DNA from 2 places in the Bradyrhizobium sp. USDA 4538 genome. Region 2 is predicted to be linked to the other one. Evidence: predicted binding sites of a transcription regulator. Region 2 holds the regulator's gene; the other holds the start of a gene.

What was found. The regulator HrcA, encoded in region 2, represses chaperone genes, less so after heat shock. The targets are predictions, from matches to a motif close to GTTAGCACTCNCNNNNNGNGAGTGCTAAC.
Region 1: the regulator HrcA is predicted to act here: its motif matches at 2,533-2,561, upstream of groES (co-chaperone GroES).

Annotation. Positions count from the first base shown of each region.
Region 1 is NZ_JALJZE010000001.1:8,553,495-8,558,369, reverse strand. It holds gene J2R78_RS39555 (acetamidase/formamidase family protein) at 1-423, opposite strand, end outside; gene J2R78_RS39550 (amidohydrolase family protein) at 794-2,302, shown strand; gene groES (co-chaperone GroES) at 2,596-2,910, shown strand; gene groL (chaperonin GroEL) at 3,001-4,647, shown strand.
Region 2 is NZ_JALJZE010000001.1:3,757,266-3,762,140, reverse strand. It holds gene J2R78_RS16925 (AraC family transcriptional regulator) at 1-429, shown strand, start outside; gene J2R78_RS16920 (VOC family protein) at 498-923, shown strand; gene grpE (nucleotide exchange factor GrpE) at 972-1,577, opposite strand; gene hrcA (heat-inducible transcriptional repressor HrcA) at 1,743-2,831, opposite strand; gene rph (ribonuclease PH) at 3,014-3,727, shown strand; gene rdgB (RdgB/HAM1 family non-canonical purine NTP pyrophosphatase) at 3,739-4,374, shown strand; gene hemW (radical SAM family heme chaperone HemW) at 4,361-4,875, shown strand, end outside.

The DNA.
Region 1 (4,875 bases), 4.8 Mb from region 2:
TTCGGACAACTCGTTGAGATCGAGATTGCTGGCGTGCGGGCCCGGAGGCACCGAGTTGGTCACGCCGGGGCTCACGGGCGGGAAATAGCCGTCCAGCGGCGAAACGCCCAAGATTCCCTGGAACGGCTTCAATGGAATGCTGATGTTGGGCAAAAACCTGCCCGTCATGGCGCCAAGGTCGAGATCGACGTACTTGATCTGCGCCTGCGCATAGTCCTGCGGCAGCAGCCCCGTGCCGAGCGATCCCGGGTTGTTGAACACTGCGCCCCATTCGTAGGGACGGATCGATTGGTACCGGCTTTCCAGCACGTTGCCCGGTTCGGCGCGGTTCACAGCGATCGGTCCGATGACCGAATGTGGCCCCCGGCCGGGATTGCTTACGCGCAGTTGCACCAGCAAACTCCTGCCGAGCTGTCCCGTCAATGGAATGCCCGTTGTGAGCCGACGCAGTCCATTTGAACAACGAGCCTTTTACACTTCGGCTCGGAAAATGATCGGATGAAGGACTGATGCCGCGTTGGGACAGTGTGACTGTCGCATTACATCGCTTGCGCCAATAAAGCTTTAAGCATTGAATTCAGCGATGATACGCCACTACCGCAAGTAGTTTTTCGCGTATGCCCGCGCTCTCGCAGCAATGAAGAGAGCAAGCCCGGGCGTACTGCGTGTGATGGGTTCATGCGCGGCTGAACAGGAGAGGTCGCCTAGTCGGTCCACCTAACTGATTGGGAGTGGCCAACGCACACCTCACGCGCGCACTGCTCAGCACTAGCCAACAAACGGGAGGAGAACAATGAGCACCTGGCTTAGTGAGCGAGAACAGCGTCTCGTCACGGGCGCGGAGGTTGCATCGGCTGCAACGCCTATACCGACACAGATTGTTTCCAACGGCGAGTATCTCCCGCCCCCGCAGAGCGCCACGCAGAAGAAGGTCGAGGCGCGGATCAACGAGCTCGCCGACGTGAACGGCAAGCACCTCGGCTTGAGCCGCAGGCAGTTCCTGCACACGAGCTGCGGCATGGCGGCAGCGTTCCTCGCCATGAACGACATCTACGGCAATGTTTTCCAGGTCGCGCCCGCCGAGGCCCGCGAGCCCGAGCTCATGCTGGCGCGCGCGCAAAGCCTCGCCGACCAGTTCATCTTCGATGTCCAGACCCATTTCGTGCGCGACGATTTCAATCACGCGGAGCTGTTGGACCTCGGCAAGTTCGCGAGCGAGCACTGGAACCCGAAGATGAAGGAGGGAGGCGTTTCCTCGCTCGCCCGCTACAAATTCCAGAACTACGTGAAAGAGGTCTACTACGACAGCGACACCAACATGGCGCTCCTGAGCGGCGCGCCATTCGATGACCCGAGCTGGTGGCTCCTGTCCAACGAGCAGATCGTCAAGGCGCGGGAGCTGATCAATGACTTCGCCGGATCGCGGCGCCTCTTGGCGCACAGCGTCATCACCCCCAAGCAACCCGGCTGGATGGACGAGGTGGACAAGGCGATCGAGGTCTACAAGCCGGAATCCTGGAAGTCCTATACGATTGGCGATCCGCTGGCGCCCTCGAAGTTTCCATGGCGGCTCGACGACGAGCCGGTGATGTATCCGTTCTACGAGAAAGCGGTGAAGGCCGGCATCAACACGCTGTGCATCCACAAGGGGCTGCTGCCGCCCGACTATGAGAAGTCGTTCGCCGGCGTGTGGGAATACGCAACGGCGTGGGACATCGGAAAGGCCGCCAAGGATTGGCCGCAGATGAACTTCGTGATCTATCACTCGGCGCTGCGGCCATTCCTCGAGTTGCCCGACAAGGCGTGGGCGGAGTTCGAGCAGACCGGCCGCATCCAGTGGGCCTCCGATCTCGCGGAGATCCCGCAGAAGTTCGGCGTCACCAATGTCTATGCGGAGCTCGGCACGTCCTTTGCCAACTCGGCAGTGGCGCATCCGAAGTTCTGCGCCGCGCTTGTCGGCACGCTGATCAAGGGGATGGGCGTTGATCACGTCATGTGGGGCACCGACTCGGTCTGGTACGGCTCACCGCAGTGGCAGATCGAGGCGCTCCGCCGGCTCGAAATCCCGGAGGATATGCAGAAGAAGTACGGCTTTGTCGCGCTTGGCGACGCCAACAGTGCTACCAAGCAGCTGATCTTCGCGGGCAACGCAACCAGGTTCTACAAGATCAAGTTGAAGGCGGCTGAGAACACCAGGATGCCGGCCTTTTCCGAGGACCGCCTCGCGGCACTCAAGAACGAGTACATGCAAGCCGCGAAGCAACCATCGAACCTGCGCTACGGCTACGTTCGCGCCACCTAGGTGAACGGGGCCAGCGGCGCGGGCAAGCTCCGCTGGCGCAATGGACGCGCGGCTGCCGCAAATCCGACTTCGGCATAGGGGCAATCGCGTCGCTTTTGGCCCGTTTGCCGGATGTCTGCTTATCCTCTGACAGCGGCGGAATAGCGGACATCCCCAACCGCTGCTTGGACCAACAGGCGACATGGGTTGAAGCCCTTGCACCCAAGTGTCACAGGCTTATGTGAGGAGCGGCGAGCACTCGCTCATTGCGACTGCCAATCCAGCAATAATCACAAAAAGCCAAGGAGGATCGCATGAAATTCCGTCCGCTTCACGACCGCATCGTGGTCAAGCGCATCGAGGCTGAACAGAAGACCGCAGGCGGCATCATCATTCCCGACACGGCCAAGGAAAAGCCCTCCCAGGGCGAAGTCATCGCCGTTGGTCCCGGCGGCCGCGACGAGAGCGGCAAGCTGATTCCGATCGATATCCAGGTCGGCGACCGCGTGCTGTTCGGCAAGTGGTCGGGCACTGAGGTCAAGATCGACGGCCAGGAGCTGTTGATCATGAAGGAGAGCGACATCATGGGCGTTCTTACCGACGTCGCCGGCTCCAAGAAGGCGGCCTAACGCCGACCGGCGCAAACGCTCACCCCTGAGGAGTGCCTGCCGGTGCTGCCTTGCAGGTGAGAGACGAATTTCAATTCTGGGAGGACAAATATGTCAGCTAAAGAAGTCAAATTAGGCGTCGATGCCCGCGACCGCATGCTGCGCGGTGTCGACATCCTCGCCAATGCCGTGAAGGTCACTCTCGGTCCGAAGGGCCGCAACGTCGTCCTCGACAAGTCGTTCGGCGCGCCCCGCATCACCAAGGACGGCGTTGCCGTCGCCAAGGAGATCGAGCTCGAGGACAAGTTCGAGAACATGGGCGCCCAGATGGTGCGCGAAGTCGCCTCCAAGTCCGCTGACGCGGCCGGCGACGGCACCACCACCGCGACCGTGCTCGCGGCTGCGATCGTGAAGGAAGGCGCCAAGTCAGTCGCCGCCGGCATGAACCCGATGGATCTGAAGCGCGGTATCGACCTCGCGGTCGAAGCCGTCGTGGCCGACCTCCAGAAGAACTCGAAGAAGGTCACCTCGAACGAGGAGATCGCCCAGGTCGGCACCATTTCGGCCAACGGCGATGCCGAGATCGGCAAGTTCCTCTCCGACGCCATGAAGAAGGTCGGCAACGAGGGCGTGATCACGGTCGAGGAAGCCAAGTCGCTCGAGACCGAACTCGACGTCGTCGAGGGCATGCAGTTCGACCGCGGCTACATCTCGCCCTACTTCGTCACCAACGCCGACAAGATGCGCGTTGAAATGGACGACGCCTACATCCTCATCAACGAGAAGAAGCTCTCCTCGCTGAACGAGCTGCTGCCGCTGCTGGAGGCCGTGGTGCAGACCGGCAAGCCGCTGGTGATCGTCGCTGAAGACGTCGAAGGCGAAGCGCTCGCCACCCTCGTCGTGAACCGCCTGCGTGGCGGCCTGAAGGTCGCGGCCGTCAAGGCGCCGGGCTTCGGCGATCGCCGCAAGGCCATGCTACAGGACATCGCGATCCTGACCGGCGGCCAGGCGATCTCGGAAGACCTCGGCATCAAGCTCGAGAACGTCACGCTGCAGATGCTCGGCCGCGCCAGGAAGGTGATGATCGACAAGGAGAACACCACGATCGTCAACGGCGCCGGCAAGAAGGCCGACATCGACGCTCGCGTTGCCCAGATCAAGGCGCAGATCGAGGAGACCACCTCGGACTACGACCGTGAGAAGCTGCAGGAGCGTCTCGCCAAGCTCGCAGGCGGCGTCGCGGTGATCCGCGTCGGCGGCGCGACCGAGGTCGAGGTGAAGGAGCGCAAGGATCGCGTTGATGACGCGATGCATGCGACCCGCGCGGCCGTCGAGGAAGGCATCGTTCCGGGCGGCGGCGTCGCCTTGCTCCGTGCCTCTGTGCATCTCAAGGGCATCCGGACCAAGAACGACGACCAGAAGACCGGCGTCGAGATCGTGCGCAAGGCGCTGTCGGCTCCCGCTCGCCAGATCGCGATCAACGCCGGTGAAGACGGCTCCGTCATCGTCGGCAAGATCCTGGAGAAGGATCAGTATTCGTTCGGCTTTGACAGCCAGACCGGCGAGTACGGCAATCTCGTCACCAAGGGCATCATCGACCCGACCAAGGTGGTTCGCGTCGCGATCCAGAACGCCTCCTCCGTGGCGGCGCTTCTGATTACCACCGAGGCCATGGTAGCCGAAGTCCCGAAGAAGAGCACCGGCGCTGGTGCCGGCGGTATGCCCCCGGGCGTTGGGATGGGTGGCATGGACTTCTGAGTCCAACCGTTCAGCGCTCAAGAGAAAAGGCCCAGCAGCGATGCCGGGCCTTTCCGCATTACCATTGTCGGTATCGGACGGAAGGCGGTGAGGGGCAGCAGTGGCCGTTGCGGCTAGCACACGCGTTCACTTTATCGATTGATTCCGATAGTTGGCGAAGAAGTCATTCCTCGGAGCCACGCAAATTTTACCGTGAATTCAAGACGGAAAAGTTAGGGCGGATATGCC
Region 2 (4,875 bases):
TGCTGGCAGCGCCGCTTCGACCTGATCGAGGCGTTCGTGCTGCGCCGCGCCGGCCACATGCCGTCTCCCGAAATCGCGTTCGCCTATCGAAAACTGGCGCGTTCGGCCGGCGCCATCAGCATCACGGCATTGGCCGACGAGATCGGCTGGAGCCGCAAGCATCTTGCCGGCCGGTTTCGGTCCGAGCTCGGCCTCGCCCCCAAATCGCTGGCGCGCATGATGCGGTTTCACCGAGCGAGCAGCCTGGCACAAAGCGGCGCCGCGCTCGGCTGGGCGGGGATCGCGGCGGAAAGCGGCTATGCCGACCAGGCCCATCTCGCCCGCGAGTTCGTCGAATTCGCAGGCGAACCGCCAACCGCCTGGGCGCGCCGCCAGGCGCTGACCGACCGCCGGCTGGTCCATTCCGACAATGGGCTGCCGGACTGGTAACAAACCTTCAAGCCGACGCCGCGTTGCCTCGTGCAGGATGGCGCCGTCAGCCAAGGAGGTGAGCGACCATGACGCACGACATCGAACCGCCCCGCATCTACCCGACCCTGCGCTGCAAGGACGCCGAGGCGATGACCAATTGGCTCACGACGGTGCTTGGGTTCACCGAACACGTCGTCTACCGCGACGGTGGCGTGATCCATCACGCCGAGCTCGCCTATGGTTCCTCGATGCTGATGCTGGGTCAGAGCCGTGACGACGCCTATGGCAAGCTGGTCGGCGACCTCGACCACCGCCGCACCGACTCGATCTATATCGCCGTCGGCGATCCCGACGCGCTGCACGCGAAGGTCAAGGCTGCCGGCGCCAAGATCGAGATGGAACTGCGCGATACCGACTATGGCAGCCGCGACTTCGCCTGCCGCGATCCGGAGGGAAATCTCTGGAGCTTCGGCACCTATTGGCCGAAGGCACACGAGAAGCCGCGACCGTGAGCCCGCGCAATCCGCGAACTCGCAAAGGGGCAGCCGGGATCGGACGGATCAGGCGGTGATGTCGGCGGTCGGGGCGGCCTTGGCGCCGCCCTTGGAGACGCCGACCAGCGCCGGACGCAGGATGCGCTCGCCGATCATGTAACCGGCCTGCACGACCTGCACCACGGTGCCCGACGGCACCGACGGATCTGGCACCTCGAACATCGCCTGCTGGAAGTTCGGATCGAACTTCTCGCCGATCGGGTCGAACTTCTTGACGCCGTTCTTCTCCAGCGCGTTGAGCAGCGAACGTTCGGTCAGCTCGACGCCTTCGATCAGCGCCTTCAGGCCGGGATCGGCGGCTTCCTTGGTCTCGGCCGGCACCGCATCGAGCGCGCGCTGCAGGTTGTCCGCGATATCGAGCACGTCGCGGGCAAAGCCGGTGATGCCGTAGGTCTTGGCGTCGGCGACCTCGCGGCGGGTGCGCTGGCGGAGATTCTCCATCTCGGCCAGGGTGCGCAGCGTCCGGTCGCGCGCCTCGGCGAGTTCCTTGGTCAGCGCCTCCGCCGATCCGGCCTCGGGCTCGTCAGGCATGATGTACGGCTTCGAGACCACGGGCTCACCCGTCGGCGCCGAATTCTCGGTGTTGTCATTGGCCCGGTTCGGATCGGTCATGGCTTGCCTTCTCGAAAACTCGCGTCGGTTCAAATCTTGGGGATTGCTTGCCGGGATATCGTGCTTTGGCCGGCGAAAATCAAGCGCAACATACCGGTCTCGGGAACAGGAATCTCCGGCTTGGGTGAAGAAAACCCGTCAAATGAAAGCGAAATCGCCCTCCGGTCAGCCGCCCAGCATCTTGCTGACGATGCGCGCGGCATAATCGACGGTCGGGATCACCCGCGCATAGTTCAGCCGCGTCGGTCCGATCACGCCGAGGACGCCCACGATCCGCCCCTGGGCGTCGCCGTAGGGCGCGATGATGGTGGAGGAACCCGACAGCGAGAACAGCTTGTTCTCCGAGCCGATGAAGATCCGCACGCCCTCGCCGCGTTCGGCGCGGCCGAGCAGATCGATCACGCCGCGCTTGGTTTCGAGATCGTCGAACAGCGACTTGATGCGCTCGAGATCGTCGAGCGCATGCAGATCCTCGAGCAGATTGGCGTGACCGCGCACGATCAGCTGGCGGTCCTCGTTCTCGCCGCCGGACCAGCTTGCGATGCCCGCCGCGACCACCTTTTGGGTGAGCTGATCGAGCTCGGCGCGGTTTTGCGTCAATGCCGTCTCGAGCTCGAGCCGCGCTTCGGCCAGCGTGCGGCCGCGGATCCGCGCATTGAGGAAGTTGGTCGCTTCGGTCAGGGCCGAGGATGGAACACCCGGCGGCAGCGCCAGGACGCGGTTTTCGACCTGGCCGTCTTCGCCGACCAGCACGACCAGCGCCTTCTCCGGCTCCAGCCGGACGAACTCGATATGCTTCAGCCGCGCATTCGACTTTTGCGTCAGCACCACCGCCGCGGCGCGGGTCAGTCCCGACAGCCGCGTCAAGGCTTCGCCAAGCGCGGCCTCGACGGATTGCGCGCGGCCGACGGCAGCAAGCTGGGTCTGGATCGACTGACGCTCGGCCTCGGTGAGGTCGCCGACCTGCATCAGCGCATCGACGAAGAAGCGCAGCCCGAGTTCGGTCGGTAACCGGCCGGCGGAGGTATGCGGCGCATAGATCAGGCCGAGCTGCTCGAGATCCGACATCACATTGCGGACCGAGGCCGGCGACAGCGGTAATGCAATCAGGCGCGAGATGTTGCGCGAACCGACCGGCTCGCCGGTCGCGAGATAGCTTTCGACGATTTGACGAAAAATGTCGCGCGAACGCTCGTTGAGCTGGGCGAGCCCGGCATGCGGCGCGATCAGGCCAATCGGATCGTGGTGAGTCACACTCCAGTCCCTCACAATTACTGCATAATTTGTCGATCCGGGAGGCCGATGACAAGCATGCATTCTGCCCCCTCGTACCGGACCATACCGGGGCCGAAAACCCTCGCCAAAACCCTTGCCGCTGCCCCTTCCCGCTCCTACAAGCACGGCCAGCCAATTTTCTCGGATTTCTGGAGGATTTCATGCGGCCAAGCCGCCGTGCACCCGATGAACTGCGTCCCGTGTCGCTGGAACGCGGCGTCGTCAAATATGCCGAGGGTTCCTGCATGGTGAAGTTCGGCGACACCCATGTGCTGGTGACCGCCACGCTGGAAGAGCGATTGCCGCCGTGGCTGAAGGGCCAGGGCCGCGGCTGGGTCACCGCCGAATACGGCATGCTGCCGCGTGCCACCCTGGAACGCACCCGCCGCGAGGCCTCGGCCGGCAAGCAGGGCGGCCGCACGGTCGAGATTCAGCGGCTGATCGGCCGCTCGCTGCGCGCGGCGGTCGATCTCGAGGCGCTCGGCGAGCGCCAGATCACGGTCGATTGCGACGTCATCCAGGCCGACGGCGGCACCCGCACCGCCTCCATCACCGGTGCCTGGGTGGCGCTGGCCGACTGCATCAACTGGATGAAGACCCGCAACATGCTGAAGACCAATGTGTTGCGCGACAATGTGGCGGCGATCTCCTGCGGCATCTACCAGGGCACGCCGGTGCTCGATCTCGATTATGCCGAGGATTCCGAAGCCGACACCGACGCCAATTTCGTCATGACCGGCGACGGCCGGATCATCGAGGTGCAGGGCACCGCCGAGAAGACGCCGTTCTCGGAAGGTGAATTCCTGGCGCTGATGGCGCTGGCGCGCAAAGGTGTCGCGCGTCTGGTCGACTTGCAAAAGATCGCGGTGGCGTAGTCAGATTGGTCATGCACCGCCGAATCACCGGAAGGCTCGTCATCGCCACCCATAATCCCGGCAAGCTTGCCGAGATGCGGGAATTGCTGGCGCCGCACGGCGTCGAGGTGGTGTCGGCCGGCGAGCTCGACCTCGCCGAGCCCGAGGAGACCGGAGACAATTTTCGCGCCAACGCGGCGATCAAGGCGATTGCGGCAGCGAAGGCGACCGGACTGCCCGCCTTCGCCGACGATTCCGGCCTCGTGGTCGATGCGCTCGACGGAGCGCCCGGGATCTACTCGGCGCGCTGGGCCGGCGAGGGCAAGGACTTCATGGCGGCGATGACGCGGATCGAGCGGCTGCTGCAGGAACGCGGCGCCACCGCACCGGACCGGCGCAAGGCGCACTTCGTGTCGGCGTTGTGCGTGGCCTGGCCCGACGATCATCTCGAGGAGGTCGAGGCCCGCGCCGATGGAACCCTGGTCTGGCCGCCGCGTGGCACTGCCGGCTTTGGCTACGATCCGGCCTTCCTGCCCGACGGCTACACGCGGACCTTCGGCGAGATGACCAGCATCGAGAAGCACGGCCTGCCGCCGCTCGGGCTCGGCCTGTCGCATCGCGCCCGCGCCTTCGTGAAGCTCGCGGAGATCTGCCTTGAGCCACGCTGACCGAGAAGCCTTCGGCGTCTACGTGCACTGGCCGTTCTGCCTGTCGAAATGCCCGTATTGTGATTTCAACAGCCATGTGCGGCATGCGCCGGTCGACGAGGAGCGTTTCGTGCGCGCGTTCGCCCGCGAGATCGAGACGACGGCCGCGCGCGTGCCGGGGCGGCAGGTGTCCTCGATCTTCCTCGGCGGCGGCACGCCGTCCTTGATGCAGCCACAGACCGTCGGCGCCGTGCTCGATGCCATCGGCAAGCACTGGCAGGTCTCGCGCGATGTCGAGGTCACGCTCGAGGCCAATCCGACCAGCGTCGAGGCGACGCGCTTTCGCGGGTATCGCGCAGCCGGCGTCAACCGCGTCTCGCTCGGCGTGCAGGCGCTCGATGACGCCTCGCTGAAAGCGCTAGGCCGCCTGCACACCGCGCGCGAGGCGCTCGACGCGGTCGCGATCGCGCGCTCTGCGTTCGACCGTTACTCGTTCGATCTGATCTATGCCCGCCCGGACCA